3 regions of the Paenibacillus sp. KS-LC4 genome follow, and region 1 is predicted to be linked to each of the others. Evidence: predicted binding sites of a transcription regulator. Region 1 holds the regulator's gene; each other region holds the start of a gene.
What was found. Region 1 encodes Rex, which represses fermentation and respiration genes when NADH is low (regulators of the CRP and FNR family bind a similar motif). Its sites were predicted from a motif close to TTGTGAAATATTTCACAA; they were not measured.

Region 1 (6,025 bases):
AGCGTAATAATATTTCGTTATCGCTTCATCACGGCTATAAAAAATTTCCCAAACGGGCTCGCCATTCAGCAATCCCGGCTGTGTCCTTTTTATAGCCGCATCCGGCTCGCTGCTCTGTAAAGCCGCTTCCGCCTGTTCTGCTGTAATATGTTCCGTTGGTTTCAGTGTAAGGACAGGACCTTCGGCTGCTGTCAGAAATACGTAAACTTCTTGTTCATCCGCGGTTTTCCCTTGTACGACCCAGGAAATGCCATCCCACACCTGCTTCGTTATGCCTGTAACTTCCGTTAACTTTGCAGCCTCTATAGCATACGCCTTAATTGGAGCTTCCTCTGCCCATAATTCCTTATGCACATCGCGGTAATAAACAATCGTAACGGTCAACAAGGCGATAACAAAAACAAATGAAATAAAGACAGCCCGTTTTACCGTCCAAAACGGCTTTCTCGTTCTCGCCCGCATTATGCCTTCAACAACCTCTCGAAGCTCGCCTGGGCATCATGACGAATTTTCTCCTCATCGAGCAATGTGCATTCGCCATCCCGTACAACCTGACGCCCGTCTACCCATACATGCTTAACGTCGCGGCCAGAGCCTGCATATACCAAATGGGATACAATATCCGTCTGTGGATAAAAATGCGGCTGTTCAATATCAATAGCGATGAAATCAGCCTTCATGCCTACACGCAGGCGGCCAATGGAATCCTCTTGCCATATCGAACGAGCGCCGTATACGGTACCCATACGCAAAGCTTCAATCGCTGGCACAACCGTCGGATCTCCAGAAACGCCTTTATGCAGCAGAGCCGCAAGGTTGATCTCCTTGAACAGGTCAAGATTGTTGTTGCTCGCCGCACTGTCCGTACCTAGAGATACGGTTACACCTGCGCGGAGCAAATCTGGAACGCGAGCAATGCCGCTTGCCAGCTTGAGATTGCTGACTGGATTATGCGATACAGCTACATTGCGTTCAGCCAGCAGCGCAATTTCCTCGTCATTCAAATGAACAGCATGAGCAACGAGGGCAGGACGCGAGAAGAAGCCTAAATTGTCGAGATGCTGAACAGGACGAACGCCATAGTCGCGAACGTTTTGCTCAACCTCAGCGATTGATTCTGACATATGCGTATGCAGCGGCAAATTATAATCATGAGCAGCCTGCACAAATTTTTCAATATAATCTGGTGGGCAAGTATAAGGGGCATGCGGCGATATCATCGTCGTGATACGGCCATTTGCCTTGCCATTCCAATCGCGTGCAAAAGCAATCGCTTCCGCCAGCTTCGCCTGCTGCACATCCTCTGGGCAGAGGCCAATAACGCCGCGCGTCAGACAGCCGCGAATGCCGGACTGTTCCACAACTTCAGCTAGCTGATCCATACGGTCATACATATCCACGAAAGCCGTTGTACCGGATTTCAGCATTTCTACTACGGCCAGCGCGCTGCCCGCACGTGTATCAAGGTCGATGTATTTCCCCTCCATCGGCCACATTTTTTGCTCCAGCCAGACTTGCAGGTTTTGATCATCGGAGTAGCCGCGCAGCAAGGTCATAGCTGCATGCCCATGCGTGTTTATGAGGCCAGGCATAAAAGCAAGCTTGCTGCCGTCCAGCTTCTGAACATCGGCTTGCAGCCCAGTTGGAACCTCTGCTCCAATATATGTAATGCGATCATCGGTCACAACCATATGCCCTTGAAGCACATGCTCGCCGTCCTCCATCGTTACAAAACGTCCATTTTCAATCCAAATTTGGCTCATTATCGTCATCCCTTTCCCTCTCCAAGTAATACGCCAGACTTAGCAGCTCTTTCGTAAAGTCGGCATGATGAATGCGAATTTCCTCTGGTACCTTCAATATTGCAGGGGCAAAATTGAGCAAGCCTTCAATGCCCGCGTCAATAAATTGATTAGCAACGTTTTGCGCTTCAAACCCGGGAACGGTAATAATGCCGATTCGGATATTGTTTTCTTCGACGGTCTGTTTCAGCATATCCATCGGCATGACGGTCAAATTATTAATTTGCGAGCCTATTTTAGATGGATGCACATCAAACACAGCAATAATTTTCATATTGTCTTTAGAATATTTATTATAATTGCATAGAGCATGACCCAAGTTACCCGCACCGACAAGCGCCACATTAATCGTCTGATCAAGCTTGAGTATTTGGCGAATCTTTTCGATCAAATACGTCACGTCATAGCCGATGCCCTTGCGGCCAAAATCGCCGAAATACGCCAAGTCCTTGCGGATTTGCGCCGGATTTAAATCCAGCTTGACGCCAAGCTCCTGGGACGAAACGGTCTGCACCTCCCGGTTGTTCAGTTCGTTCAGCACTTGCAGGTAAATGGGGAGGCGTCTTACGACGGCCTCCGATATTTTCGTCTGCTTCACCCGTTCTCCTCCTCCTTCTCAGCACCAAGCCATTCTCTCATTCTCGGGACAATTTGTTCGATATGCATATGCTCAATTTTCGGTCCAGGCAAAGAATAGAGAAAATGCTTGCCATAATACGTTTCAATAACCCGCGTATCATAAATTATAACAATCCCTTTATCCTTCGCGGTTCGCACGAGCCTGCCAAACCCTTGCTTGAAGCGAATAACCGCTTGCGGGATGGACAGCTTCATGAATGGATTTTGCTTCTGGCGCTGGAGCAATTCCGACTTCGCCTCCAGCAGCGGGTGATTCGGCGGTTGGAACGGCAGTCTGACGATAGCAAGGCAGGTTAAGGCTTCGCCAGGAATATCAACGCCTTCCCAAAAACTGCTTGTACCAAGCAGCACAGACTCTGGCTGCTGTAAAAACCGCCGCGTCAGCTTCGTACGATTACCGCTGTCAATGCCTTGACCCAGCACTTGAATGCTGGTGGCTGCAAGCGCCGCCTTAAGCGGATCGTATACCTGCTTGAGCATTCGGTAAGAGGTAAACAGCACTAGCATTCGGCCATTTGTCTGCTGCACCGCATCTGCCAAGGAAGAGACGAGCATGGAAATAAATGCAGGCTCTCCCGCTGAGCCTTTAAGTACAGGGAAATTGCGCGGAATAATAACGAGCGCTTGTTCACGATAATTAAAGGGCGATGCCAACTGCACGGTACGCAGCCTGCCCGCTTCTTCAAAGCCGCCAAGTCCAAGCTGCTCTTGAGCGAACTGGAATGATTTTTGCACCGATAGAGTGGCGGACGTTAAAATAATGCTGTCCTTCACATCAAATAAATACTGCTGAAGCTGGCTGCTCACATCAATAGGCACCGCATAAAGATGCAGCGAGCGATGCTTATAGGTCATATTAGCCTCCAGCCAGAACACGTCCGTCGTCTGATCGACCTTCATAAAGCTGCGCAGATCATCCTTGACTCTCGTCAAATCGCGCAAGGCGCCATTCAAGTCCGTTACAAGCGCCTGCACAGCCAGCTCATCTATACGATCTTTAATTTCCTCGGACATTTTCTCAGCCGTCTTCAGCACGCGAATGAGCTCCGTATGAATATTGGTCTCTTCAGCGAGCACTTCCGACCAGCCTTCCGGGAGGCTATCGCCTCGCAACCGGTAGACCGATTGATTGTTTTCCCCCGTCGCATCAGGAGAAGCTTGAACAAAGCTGAATAGCATTTCAAACAGCCTCTCCCAATGCTCCTTCACTTCCGTAAAGGCGGGAATAATCGTATCAATCGTTTCCAGCCAGCCTTGCACCCGCTCATCGCTTTCCTGCTGGAGATGAATGCGCAGCGATGGCAGCAGCCCGGAACGAGTGTCCTTAAACATACGTGTAAACGCATTGGTTATCGTATAGTAGCCTAGCTGCATGCCCAGATGCTTGCTTGCTACTTCCTCCACATGATGCGCCTCATCGACAATCAAATGGCTGTAGGTCGGCAGCAGCCGATGATCGGCCTGAATGTCTGTAAACAGCATGGAATGATTCGTAATACATACATCCGCAATATTGGCTTCATGCTTAGCGCGATGATAATAACAGCGTTTAAACCAAGGACATGCCCGGTTCAGGCAGGAATCTGCATCGCTGGCTACGGTAGACCAGAAGTCGGTTCCCTTGTTGCTAAAATTCAGCTCCTCCTGATCGCCCGTTTCCGTCTCGCCTAGCCACACGACCATTTGCGAGGCTGTAATCGCATCGTCAACAGGAGACATCATATCCCTTGTATTTATTTTACTTTCAAACTTGCGCAGGCACAAATAATTCCCTCTGCCCTTGAAGATTGAAGCCCGAAACGGTATCGGCAAAATCTGCTTAAGCAGCGGTACATCACGATGCCTCAGCTGCTCCTGCAAATTAATGGTATGCGTGCTAACGACTATCTTCTCATCCTGGCGGATACCATAATAGAGCGCGGGAATTAAATAGCCGAGAGACTTTCCTGTCCCCGTTCCTGCTTCAATAAGCAAATGGCGTTTGCTCTCCAGCGAGTCAAACACTTCACGGAACATGGCCGTCTGCGCTTCGCGTTCTTCATAATTAGGAAACAGCTCCATAAAGCGGTGCTTGATTTCATCCAAATATTGCTCGAATGACATCTCCTGTAAATGCGAGGCTCCCTCTTCGCCGCGTGCGGGCTTTTCCTCTGTCCATTCTCTAGCTTTCAGTGCAAACTGGTTGAAAAAATCATAATCAGGGACGCCCATTACGATGTTTTGTTCTACCTGCTTCAGCGTAACCGTAATAAACCAGCTTAAATCGCTGCCATTGTCCACAAGCGAAGATAGCCGCTGCAAAGTCAGCAGCGGCAGGCTCCGAAGCTTTTGTACAGATTTGGCGAATATAATGGCGGTCGCCATTGCATCGCTATCAGCGCGATGGTGATGCTCATGCGTAATGCCGAACTGCTCAGAAACAGCACCAAGCTGGTAAGAAGTAATTGATGGAAAAAGAATGCGGAGCAGCTCAATCGTATCGAGCCTGCGCCCTGCAAACGTATGATAGCCGCTGCGATCGAGCGCTTGGTTTAGAAAACCAGCGTCAAAATTGACATTATGCGCCACAAGCACCGCATCATCAAGCAGCGGAATCATATCCATCAGCACATCAGAAAGCTCCGGCGCATCCGCCACCATCGCCTCGTCAATGCCGGTAAGCTGCGTAATAAACGGCGGTATGGCAATCGTTGGCTTTACAAAGGAATTATACGTATGAATAACTTCAAGATCATCATCAAGGAGGACCAGCCCCACCTGTAAAATATCATCGGAGGCGCTGTGTCCAGTCGTTTCCAAATCAAGCACTGCATATTTCATAAAATAAATCCGATCCTCTCACAAGCAGCATAGCTCCGTACTGCCGAACAATAATGACAACTGCTGCGGACGTTCCCGGCAGCTCTGCAAATTATTCAGCGGGTCCTTAAAGCTTGGGTCCAGCTCATAGGCTTTAAGGAAAAATTGCTCTGCCTGCTCCAAGTTTAAATGAACCGCTTGAATGCACCCAAGGGCATTATAGCTTAAAGCGAGCCATTTCGGATAGTCCGTAAGTTCAATTAGCAGTTGAAAATGACGCTGCGCCTCACTCCAATTTTGCAGGTGCATATTCGTCATAGCCAAAAACAGCCTTGCCAAATTACATTCCGGCAGATGGTTTACAGCAAGCTGGAACTGCTTTGCAGCATGGGAAAACATAAATAATTGATAATAGCCCTGTCCTTTGGAAATGAGCTCCGCTTGCTCGACAGTCATGCCAGATATTGGCTGCTGCGATACGCTTGGTTTTTCTGCCTTCTGTGGTGACGACATAGGCTGTAGCCCCATTAATGCTTGACCTTGACCATCCGCTGCTGCTGTAAGCAGAGATGGATGGGATTGCTTTGCTTCATCCTCAGTAAAACCGGCAAACTTTTCTTCAAAATCAATCCATTGCTCAATTAAAGCGTCGCTGATCTGCTTTAAAGCGTTAAGCTGCTCATCATAATATTGCTTCTGTTCCTCCGCCGCCAGAGGGTAGGAATCAATAATGCTGTCGAGCATTTCGTTCATGGTCGCAAACATATGCTGGAACATCATGCATC
Region 2 (6,025 bases), 2.7 Mb from region 1:
GGCGAAATCCATGCTTTGCTGGGCGAGAATGGTGCAGGTAAGTCTACGTTAATGAACATATTGTTCGGCTTATATCAGCCGGATGAAGGGGAAATTTGGGTCAACGGCAATAAAACGGTTATTGAAGGTGCAGGAAAAGCGATCGAGCTTGGAATTGGCATGGTACATCAACACTTTAAGCTGGTACAGCCATTTACAGTGGCGGAAAATATTGTGCTTGGCAATGAGCCGCGTAAATTTGGCACATTCGTCAATTATAAGCAAGCCAATGAAAAAGTCCGTTCCATTTCGGAGCGTTATGCATTGAAAGTAGATCCGCAGGTGCGGATTAAAGATATTACGGTAGGTATGCAGCAGCGCGTGGAAATATTAAAAACCTTATACCGTGGCGCAGAAATTTTAATCTTTGATGAGCCTACTGCTGTGCTTACTGTACAGGAGATCGAAGAGCTGATTGGCATTTTGCGCAATTTGGCAGCAGAGGGCAAGTCCATTATTTTGATAACGCATAAGCTAAAAGAGGTTATGGCGCTTGCGGATTCGGTTACGGTTATTCGTCGGGGCAAGGTGGTTCGAACCGTCACGACAAAAGAAACGAATGAGCAGCAGCTTGCGGAGCTTATGGTTGGCCGTGACGTTAATTTTCAGGCGGTAAAGACCAAGAAAGAGCCTGGAGAGCTTATCCTATCTGTTGATAACCTTACGATGAAGGGCGAGGAGAATAAGCTCGTTTTAAATGGGGTCGCTTTGGATATCCGCGCAGGGGAAATTTTGGGTATTGCTGGGGTTGATGGCAATGGACAAAGTGAACTGGTACAGGCTATTACGGGTATGCGTAAAGCGTATGGCGGCTCTGTGAAGCTATCAGGTAAAGAGATGATTAATAAAACACCGCGCCAAATGTCCGTTGCAGGCGTCAGCCATATTCCAGAGGACCGTCACAAGCATGGAATGGTGCTTGACTTCACGCTCAGCGAAAATATGGTATTGGATACGTACTTTAATCCACAGTTCGGCAAACATGGCTTTATTGATTTTAAAGCTATAGATGAACTTGCGAACCAACTCGTAACGGAGTTTGATGTACGTTCATCAGGTATTGGAGCTAAGGCTCGCTCCTTATCAGGCGGAAACCAGCAAAAGGCTATTATTGCCCGTGAAATATGGAAAAATCCGTCCTTGCTCATTGCTGTACAGCCGACTCGTGGTCTAGATATAGGCGCGATTGAATATGTGCATAAGCGGCTAATTGAAGCGCGGGACGCAGGCAAAGCGATTTTGCTCGTTTCCTTTGAGTTAGATGAGCTGTATGCTTTGTCTGATCGCATTGCAGTCATGTATGAAGGAAAAATAATGGGCTACGCCGATGCCGACCAGCGTGACGATCAACAGCTGGGTCTACTGATGTCAGGCAATTCATCAGCGAAACAGCCGAATAAAGGTGGGAGCTAGCAGCCATGGATAAAGTCAAAGGAATTGCGGATAAACTATTCAATAAAACATCCTTCCTCGTCCCCTTGGTGGCTATCATTTTGGGTCTGTTATGTGGGGCAATAGCCATGCTGGCAGGTGGGTTTGATCCTATTCTGGCTTACCAATCACTGATTAAGAAGCTGTTTGGAAGTCCTTATGATATGGGCGAGGCTATCCGTGCGATTACTCCGCTAATCTTCACAGGTACTGCGGTTGCGTTCGCTTTCCGTACGGGTCTGTTTAATATCGGGGTAGAGGGCCAGTTCATGATGGGTATGACTGGTGCGACCGTCATAGGAATTACGCTTGACCTGCCGTGGTTTTTGCATGCTCCGCTTGCTATTATTGTCGGAGCGCTGTGCGGAGGCTTATGGGCGGCGTTGACTGGCTATTTAAAGGCGGTTCGCGGCGTTAACGAGGTTATTTCTTCGATTATGTTGAACTGGGTTGCGCTTTATTTATCCAATTACATTATTCGTGCGTTTTTTGTGGCAAAAGGCCAGCAAAAATCGGACCCGATTCAAGAGTCGGCACTCGTATCGATTGGCTGGTTATCTGACGCGATGGATCATGCCCGGATGCATTGGGGTACTGTCATTGCGTTGCTTGGTATCGGTGTATTTTACATTATACTGTGGAGAACGAAGCAGGGCTATGAGCTCAGAGCAGTGGGACAAAGCCCTGACGCAGCGCTGTATGCCGGGATTAATGTCAATCGCACCATTGTAAAGTCGATGTTTATTAGCGGATTGTTTGCTGGACTTGCAGGTGTGTTTGAGACGCTGGGCGTATTTGGCTATCAGACGATTCTGGCAGCGCCATGGGGCTATGGCTTTGATGGTATCGCGGTTGCTTTGCTTGGCGGCAATACGCCAATTGGTGTATTGTTCGGCGCTGTACTATTCGGTGGTCTAAGCTATGGCTCTGCGGGTATGAGCTTTGGAGCGGGCGTACCGCCAGAGCTCGTTCGAATCGTTATTGGTTCGATCATTTTCTTTATTGCTTCGCATGGCATCGTAAAGTTTTTCTTAAAACCATTCCTTGGACGACGTGCAGACAAGCGTAAGGAGGCGATCTAATATGAATGCACTGGAGATATTGGGTCAGCTTATTAACGTTACGCTTGTATTTTCTACGGCGCTTATTTTTACCGGTCTTGGTGGTCTATTCTCTGAGCGCTCCGGCGTTATTAATATCGGTCTCGAAGGTTTGATGGTGTCTGGCGCGTTCGCGGCGGCAGTCATTACCGACTATGCGATACAAGCTGGTTATGAGGAATCTGCCCCGTGGATAGGTTTAGTAGGGGCAGCGATTTATGGGGTGATATTTGCCCTGCTACATGCGGTATCTACCATTACATTTAAGGCGGATCAGACGATAGTCGGTGTCGTTATTAATATTTTGGCAGCGGGAATCGCAATTTATTTGACGAAAAGCCTATATGAAGGCTCAGGACAGACGACAACGCTGACTCATGTGTTCAACAAATGGGAAATTCCTTATTTATCGGATATCCCGTTTTTCGGAGAGGCATTCTTTAAAGCTTATCCGACAACATATGTTGTTATTTTGCTTGTCATTATCAGCTATATCGTGCTGTACAAAACGCACTTCGGCTTGCGCCTTCGCGCAGTGGGCGAATACCCAAGCTCGGCCGATACAGTGGGCATCAGCGTAACAAAATACCGTTATATCGGCGTGCTGCTCAGCGGCGCACTTGCTGGTCTTGGCGGTGCGACCATTACGTTAACAACGACGAGCAACTTTGCACATAACACCATCTCCGGGCAAGGCTTTATTGCTATCGCGGCTGTCATTTTCGGAAAATGGAATCCGCTCGGCGTTGCGGGAGCTGCTATTTTCTTCGGCTTCGCGCAAGCGATTCGGAACTTTGCTCAGCTGTTCGATTGGTCGCAGCAAATTCCGACCGAATTTTTCTACATGCTGCCATACGTACTGACGCTGGTTGTACTCGTTGGCGCAGTAGGACGTTCTTCCGCTCCAGGCTCGCTTGGCGAACCATACGATCCGGCTAAGCGCTAATTGAAAGAAGCAGCTTCAAGCTTCCCATGGTTATCACGTAAGTGATGATAAAACCATGGGAAGTTTTTTGTTTTCTAACCATCTCTACAAGGTTAGTCACAGAAAATCCACGATTGTGGATAACTTGTGGACAACCATGTGCGCAAATGCTGCACTTATGCACAATAGCCGCCAATGATGGAAAGTTTGGCTGTGTCAGGAGCTATTTTTAAAGGGAATTCACACTTTTGTCATAAACGCATTGACAGCATGATCTGCCTGGAGTAAATTAAACCTTATCAAATGAATTTACCGTAAAGGTTAAATGAAAGGCGAACGACTTTTTAGGTTTGTGCATCAATTCACAAAGTCGGTAGTAGCCATATCTGGAATGGGCAATCAGCTTGCCCTTCCCTCATAAGAGGAGAGGATTAACTGTGGAAGCACTGGCACTGGAACGCAAGGCGGAGCAGAACCGCGAACTGCGGGAACGGCTAATGCAATTGAAGAAAGAGCGCAACGCCATTATTCTTGCTCATTATTATCAGCGTGATGAAATTCAAGAGGTTGCGGACTTTCGCGGCGACTCGTTTTTGCTAGCTCAAAAAGCGGCTCAAACCGATGCAGATGTCATCGTATTTTGCGGCGTGCATTTTATGGGGGAGAGCGCTAAAATTTTGGCTCCCAATAAAACCGTCATTATACCGGACGAGCGTGCAGGGTGCCCGATGGCCGATATGGTCAATGTCGATGGTCTTCGCAAGCTGAAAGCCCAGCATCCGAATGCGACTGTCGTTACGTATATTAACTCTTCCGCCGAAATTAAGGCAGAGACTGACATTTGTTGTACATCAGCGAATGCGGTTAACGTTGTAAATTCCGTTGAAGGCCAAGACGTCATTTGGGTGCCGGACAAGAACCTTGGACACTATGTGCAGCAGAAGACCGATAAGAACATGATTATCTGGGAAGGCTACTGCAACACGCATGACATGTTGACGGTGAAGGATGTAGAGGAAATGAAGGCGAAACACCCGAATGCGCAGTTTGTTGTGCATCCTGAGTGCCGCCCTGAAGTGGTTGAGTTAGGTGATTTTGTCGGAAGTACGACAGCAATTATTAAATACTGTAAGGAATCGGATTGCAAGGAGTTCATTGTCGGCACGGAGGATGGCACAGGCTATCAGCTGAGATTGGACAGCCCGGACAAAACATTCCTGTTTGCATCTAAATATTTGGTTTGCCCGAACATGAAGGTTAATAACTTGAAGAAGCTGGTTAAATGTCTTGAAACGATGCAGCCGCAAATCTATGTACCGCCGCATGTGGCGGATCAAGCACGCTTGTCCCTGGAGCGCATGTTACTCGTGAAATAGGAGCAGCATGCGCTACTCCTATGCCTGGAGGCGCTAGAATGATTCCCAGATACCTTATAGACATCAAGCTGGATGAACTGCCGGTAATCGAGAAGGATGTTATTGTGATTGGGGCCGGCATTGCCGGTCTTTTTACCGCACTTCGGGCCAGTGATCGGCATTCCGTGCTGATGATTACGAAGAAGTCGCTGCTTGACAGCAACACCCGCTATGCGCAGGGCGGCATTGCCGCGGTCATATCGGAGGATGATTCACCCGCTTACCACAGCGAGGACACGCTACTTGCCGGAGCGGGGTTGTGCTCGGAGGATGCGGTCAATGTGCTCGTGCATGAGGGTCCGGAAGGTGTAAATCAGCTTATTGAAATGGGCACGCAATTCGATTTGGAAAATGGCGAGTTCGCGCTGACGAAGGAGGGCGCTCACAGCCAGCGTCGTATTTTGCATGCGAATGGGGATGCGACGGGCTACGAAATAGTCCGAGCCCTATCGGAAAAAGCGTTATCCAAGCCGGGTATTGAAGTATGGGACGACCATTTTGTCATTGATTTGGTTACCAATGATGGAGAGTGTGTGGGCGCTGTTGTGCAAAAGCCGGACGGCTCGCGTCTGCTCGTGCGCGGCAAAGCGACCGTTCTATGCTCGGGCGGTGCAGGTCAGCTTTACCGCTATACGACGAACCCTGAGGTAGCGACAGGTGACGGGATTGCTATGGCTTATCGAGCAGGAGCTTTTATTCAGGATGTAGAGTTTGTCCAGTTTCATCCAACCTCCCTATGCTATCCCGGAGCGCCACGTTTTCTGATTTCAGAGGCCGTACGCGGCGAAGGGGCTGTCCTCCGCAATACGCGAGGCGAGCGTTTTATGGAACGCTATCACCATCAGCTGGAGCTGGCGCCGCGTGACGTAGTGGCCCGCGCTATCATTAGCGAGATGGAAGCAACGAAATCAACATTTGTTTATTTGGACGTGACGCATGAGTCGCCGGATATGGTGAAGCATCGTTTTCCGAATATTTATGAATTTTGCTTGCAATATGGTTTGGATTTGACGACAGATTGGATTCCGGTCGCCCCTGCTGCACACTATATGATGGGCGGCGTTAAAACCGATCTCGATGGAGAAACCAATATAAGAAGGCTGTTCGCCTGCGGC
Region 3 (6,025 bases), 2.6 Mb from region 1:
TTCCTGCTCCAAGCTGCCGTCCAGCAGCACTGTATTCCAGTGCTTCTTGTTCAAATGATAGCCGGGAATGACCGCCGCATGCTGCTCGCGTAAATTTTCTGCAATGACCGGGTCGCATTTCAAAGATATCGACTTGCGGTCGTCTGAAATCAGAGCAAACATCTTTCCCTCTACCTTCATAACAAGTGCTTCCGGCCCAAAAGGATAATCTTCGAACGCACCCTTCTTGCCCAAGCAATATTCAACATAATGTTCCATGGTCGTTGTCCCCTTTCTTCCTATCGTACCATCTTCCGTTCAAAAAAATAAAGCTCCCGCCTAAACAGCTGCTGCCGTTTAAACGAGAACTTATTATGGTTATTTATAAATAAATTAGTAAACGAGCGAGAACAAGCCGTTAACATGCGACAAGTAACGAACGTTACTTGCTTCCTTCATTAGGGAAGCGGCAGTGCCTCTCAGACGAAGCTGGCTTGCGCCGATTGTTCCGATTGCATCTTTGCGGCCAAGGCTCGCAAGAACGCCGGAGTTAACGAATGTAAACGATTTTTGCGGCAAGCCTTTGGATTGTGCGAACAGATTGTAGCCGATTGCTTCGCCCATTTGCCATGCGATTTGTGCGCTTGGCGGATATGGACGGCCATCTGGGCTAAATACAACTGCATTGTCGCCAGCCAGATAAACGTCAGGGTGCGAAGTCGATTGCAGGAACTCATTAACTGTCGCGCGGCCACGGTTCACTTCAATACCGCAGTTTGCTACGACAGGGTTGCCTGTAACGCCGCCAGTCCATACGAATGTGTTAGCCACAAGCGTTTGACCGTCCTTCAAAATAACTTCATTGCCTTTTACTTCAGTAACCGCAATACCCATCAGCAGTTGAACGCCGCGTTTCTCAAGGCTTGCTTTCGCACGGTCAACAAGCTCCGTAGGGAATCCAGCAAGGATTGACGGGCCTGCTTCAACGTTATATACCGATACTTCGCTGATGTTTACGCCGTTTTGCTCACACCACTTTGGCAGCATGTCGGCAATTTCACCGATCAGCTCAATACCAGTCAGGCCGCCGCCGCCAACAACGATCGTTGCGTCAGCTTTGTTTTTCGATTTTGCATACGCAGCAAGGCGCTCTTGAATGTGCGCGCTCACGCGGTTAGCTTCCTCAACCGATTTCAGCGTCAGGCTGTTCTCTTCAAGGCCTGGAATGCCGAAAAATGCCGTTTCGCCGCCAAGAGCGATAACAAGCGTATCATAGGAAGTTTTTGCACCGCTCGAAAGATGAACTTGCTTCTGATCCGGATCAATTTTGTCGACAGTGTCGATAACCAAATTGATGGATTTATCTTTGAACAGCTTTGTCAGCGGCAGGGCAACGTTGTTCTCATGAACGCCGCCAACAGCCAGACGATGCAATTCGGTTACGATTTGGTGAGATGGAATACGGTTAACAACGGTAATGCTTGCTTCCTCGGGGGATAAATGTTTGCGAGTTGTAAGTGCGCTCAGCAAACCGCCATATCCGCCACCCAAAATCAAAATATGCTTAGACATACTGTTCCTCCGTTCTCATTCTGATCCGATCTTAACGTTGTTTGTTGCGCTCAGCCAATACATCTAGGAACGATTGCGCGAAACGCAATGTTTGTTGAACCTGAGGATCCTTCAGCATTTTGAGAATGCCGAACAGACCAATTGTCGTAGGCTCTGCTTGTGCACGATCATTTGCTTCTACAGCAGCCGATGCAATGCCCTTAGCCTTGTCCGTAATCGGCTTAACGAATTCCTCAATACCATGCTTCATGTCGCCCATAAGCACTTGGTCATTCGCCACAGTTGTTGCTACATCATAAGCTTTGGTCATCAAAGTAACCATTTCAGCAAGCTTAGGCAAGCTTTCTACCAGCTGATTCAGCGAGCTTTGGATTTCCGGTTTAAGCAATTGCTCCAGAACGTCCAGTTCACTACGTACAGATCCCGTCTGTACTTCTTGCTCTGTTAATGTTTCCGACATACGAAAAATGCCTCCCTTGCGTTGTTTGTTGCATGATTAGTTAAACGCCGTTACAACGGCAAGCCTCCTCTGAAAAAAGCCTGAATTTGTGAAATGTTTCACAATAAGGGTGCATAATTAGAGGGACTTGACCACACTCATGTTCATTTTATTCCTTTACGACAAAAACTGCAATTACAACTTTTAGATCCTTTATTATATTTTAATAAAAGGACTGCTTCTGCGAGCAGTCCTCCGTTTTATAATGCTTATATTATAGCTTAAAATCATTATCCGCATTCACTTCCTCTGCCGCATAAAGCGGGGAACGCGCCTGTAGCCAATGGAAAAAATTCGTTGCGATAACCTTCAGCACTGCATAGCCTGGAACGGCTAAAATAATGCCCGCCACGCCAAACAAATTTCCCGCAGTTAAAATGACGAAAATAATCGTAATGGGATGAATCTTCATGCTTTTTCCCATAATTTGCGGAGAAATAAACTTTCCTTCAATCAGCTGGACAATCGTCCAGATCACAATCATTTTAAGCAGCATAACAGGTGAGGTTACCATCGCTACAATGAGCGCCGGCGTAATCGCGATAGCTGGCCCCAAATACGGAATAATGGCAGTACAAGCAGCGATCAACGCTAGCACCAGCGAGTACTCAAGTCCAATAATCAAATAACCGATATACAGCAGCAGGCCAATACAGAAGCTCACAATAATCTGCCCTCTTATATAGCTGCTGATTTGGCCGTTCATTTCGCCCATAATGCGCTTCGTGTGCACTCTCATGTTCGTTGGCAGTATCGCAGCAATATAATTCGGCAGCTTCTTGCCATCCTTCAATAAGTAGAACAGAATAAACGGCAGCGTAATGACCGCAAGCACAACATCTTTAAGTGCCCCTACGAATGAACCTACACTTTGCCATACGCCATTTAACAGCTCCGTTCCCCGCTTCGTAATATTGCCGCTCAAATCTGACGGATTTATATTAAGCCACCGCCCAATTTCCCGCAGGTCGCCGCTGTGCATCAGCTCATCAAATTTCGTTCGCAGCTGATCCGCATAGCCGGGCAAATTTTCGACCAGACTTACGACCTGTGTGCTGACAATGGGAATAACCACCGTCAGCAATATCGTCAGCAAGCCCAAAATGACTGCAAAAATTACAAAAATAGAGTAAATGCGCGGAGCCTTCTTCGTCTCCAAATAGTCAACAATCGGATTTAGCAAATAATAAGCCACACCAGCTAAAATTATCGGCAGCAGAACCGTCTTGAACAATACAGTGAGCGGTGTGAACACGTAGGAGATTTTGCTCATAACGAAAATATTCAAGCTTACCAGGAGCAGCACGATTAGAAATATAACAAATTTATTATTTAAAACAAATTGTACAAACCGCTCTGTTCCTGTTTTAAAATGGTTCATCCGCTGTTCCTTCTTCCTGCTTTTGATATTCTCAGCTTTCCGCCGTAATTTCCCCGGTACGGGTCAAATCATACCCCTCGATAGCTCCCAGCTCCTGCTTGAAGGCTTGCGACCTTAAAATACGAATGACCGCATCAATAAAAACTTGATTGTCCGGCTTCTTCAACATAACCAAGTCATATTGCTCCTTAACAAGCGGAATATAGGCAACGCCGGAAACGTTCGCTGCGGCCCTCTCCGTTCCAATACCCACATCAGCCTCTCCTGACGCAACCTGCGCAGCTACTCCAAGATGATTCGACTGCTCTTGGTCATAGCCCATTATGGAAGTTGCTGGAATTTGGTGCAGCCTCAGCTGCTCATCGAGCAGCACGCGTGCGCCGGCACCGCGCTCGCGGTTGATGAGGCGCAGTCCCGGCTTCGCCAAATCGGCCCAGCTTGCCAGCTTAAGCGGATTTCCCTTCTGCACGAATAAGCCCGAACTTCTAGTCAGCAAATGCACAACGATATAAGGTGCTCCAATCAATAGTTTACGAATATAGGGAACGTTATATTCCCCTGTATCGCCATCCAGCAGATGTGTGCTGACAATATCAGATTCCCCTCTATACATGGATACGAGGCTATCCATACTGCCGACGTAGGAGCGCAGCGGACGCAGCCCCAAGCCCTCTCGCTCGATATGCTTGGCTAGAATATCTAGGCTCATATCTTGTCCGGTAATGACGATGGAACGTCCCCGGCCAGCGGCAGCTGAAGTGGAGCCTCTGTCCGATAAATTCTGTGTGTACGCGAATGGAGTACCTTGATGCTGGGGAGCCGCTGGCTTGCTGGCAGGCGTATTAGACTGAAGGCCTTTGGCCCGCAGCTTGTATGCTTCCAGATCGGAAGCATCAATTCGCATCTGCTTCCCTACCCGGTAGGATGGCAGCTCTCCTTTTTTAATTAAATCGTAAACCGTCAGTTTGGAAATTTTTAATAGCTTGGCGATTTCTTCCGTTGTATATGAGATGTCAGCGGACATATTGGATCTCCTTAACCTCGCTCAGCCTAGATTGCGGGCAAAATTTGGACGTTATTTTTACATCCTTAATTGTAACATAATATATTTCAAACATCCCATCTCCCTTTACAGTACAATTGCGACCAGTCTATAATGATGTTTAGATATAATTAGATATAATAAACTATATTTGGAGGAGAGTTTATGTTTACATATTTCAAAAAACCAGCTGTACTGTTTTTCATGTTGGCTGTGCTGCTAGTATGTGCGGCATGTGGCGCGAGCAATACCGGAATGGCTGCAACGGATACCAGCACAAGCAGTCCTAACGCTGCTGTTGTACAATCGGCATCGCCGCAAGCCGGTGAAGCTGCCGCACCCGCCGAAAACGTAGCACTAACCATTTCCGCCGCTGCCAGCTTGACGGATGCGCTGCAAGAAATTAAGCAAGCTTATGAAGCTGCAAATCCTTCCGTTTCCTTGAACTTTAACTTCGGCGCCTCTGGCGCGTTGCAGCAGCAAATTGAGCAGGGTGCTCCAGCGGACCTGTTCCTTTCGGCTTCTTCCAAAAACCTGAAAGCGCTCGTTGAAGGCGGCTTTATCGCAGAGGATCAGCAAAAGAAGCTGCTAGCCAATGAGCTCGTTATTATAACGGGAGCTGACAGCAAAGTTAAATTAGCAGCTATAGCTGATCTCAGCCAAGATACCCTTGGCAAAATCGCAATTGGTATTCCAGAAAGCGTTCCTGCCGGCAACTATGCAATGGAAGCTTTGACTAACGCTGAGCTGTGGGACAGCCTGCAATCCAAGCTAGTCCAAGCGAAAGACGTGCGCCAAGTGCTGCAATATGTAGAAACAGGTAATGTAGACGCTGGTTTCGTCTATCGTACAGATGCTTTGACCTCCGATAAAGTCATAATCGCCGCTGCCGTTGATCCAACAGCCTATACGCCCATTGTATATCCAATCGGTATTGTGAAAGACACGAAGCATCAAAGCGCAGCAGAAGCTTTTTATGCTTACCTGCAAACAGCCGATGCGATGAACGTATTTACTAAATACGGCTTCTCCGCAGCTCAATGATTGGGGCAGGTATAGATTGGCCCGCATTTTGGACGCCGATCCGGCTTTCTCTACAGGTTGCCTTGCTATCGAGTGTTGTAACCCTTTTGCTTGGAGTCCTCATTGCAAAATGGATGTCGAAAGCAAAGTTTAAAGGCAAGCTGCTGCTTGAAACGCTATTCATGCTGCCGCTCGTGCTGCCGCCTACAGTCGTTGGATTCCTGCTGCTTGTATTGTTGGGCCGCAGGGGCTGGATGGGCAAGCTGATTGAATGGGTGTTTCATGCACCCGTCATATTCACCTGGTGGGCGGCGGTTATCGCTTCCATTGTCGTTGCCTTCCCCCTCGTCTACCAGACGATGAAGGTTGGCTTCTCAGGAGTAGATCATCATCTGGAGGATGCGGGCCGCTCCATGGGCGGCAGCTCGTGGCAGATTTTTCGCTATATTACGCTGCCGCTTGTATGGCCATCACTCATCAGCGCTTATATACTCGGCTTCGCCAGAGCGCTCGGTGAGTTCGGCGCTAC

Region 2: a site for Rex is predicted at 3,846-3,863, ahead of nadA (quinolinate synthase NadA). Genes of this name have one in related genera too.
Region 3: a site for Rex is predicted at 2,098-2,115, ahead of V5J77_RS26370 (DUF1641 domain-containing protein). Genes of this name have one in related genera too.

Annotation. Positions count from the first base shown of each region.
Region 1 covers NZ_CP145905.1:3,607,638-3,613,662, forward strand. The annotation lists gene V5J77_RS15175 (DUF5590 domain-containing protein) at 1-462, opposite strand, end outside; gene V5J77_RS15180 (amidohydrolase) at 462-1,772, opposite strand; gene V5J77_RS15185 (redox-sensing transcriptional repressor Rex) at 1,744-2,400, opposite strand; gene dinG (ATP-dependent DNA helicase DinG) at 2,397-5,261, opposite strand; gene V5J77_RS15195 (hypothetical protein) at 5,280-6,020, opposite strand.
Region 2 covers NZ_CP145905.1:95,917-101,941, forward strand. The annotation lists gene V5J77_RS00465 (ABC transporter ATP-binding protein) at 1-1,452, shown strand, start outside; gene V5J77_RS00470 (ABC transporter permease) at 1,458-2,552, shown strand; gene V5J77_RS00475 (ABC transporter permease) at 2,554-3,516, shown strand; gene nadA (quinolinate synthase NadA) at 3,933-4,871, shown strand; gene nadB (L-aspartate oxidase) at 4,910-6,025, shown strand, end outside.
Region 3 covers NZ_CP145905.1:6,219,343-6,225,367, forward strand. The annotation lists gene V5J77_RS26360 (MmcQ/YjbR family DNA-binding protein) at 1-258, opposite strand, end outside; gene V5J77_RS26365 (NAD(P)/FAD-dependent oxidoreductase) at 373-1,551, opposite strand; gene V5J77_RS26370 (DUF1641 domain-containing protein) at 1,583-2,011, opposite strand; gene V5J77_RS26375 (AI-2E family transporter) at 2,265-3,431, opposite strand; gene V5J77_RS26380 (helix-turn-helix transcriptional regulator) at 3,463-4,455, opposite strand; gene modA (molybdate ABC transporter substrate-binding protein) at 4,639-5,517, shown strand; gene modB (molybdate ABC transporter permease subunit) at 5,514-6,025, shown strand, end outside.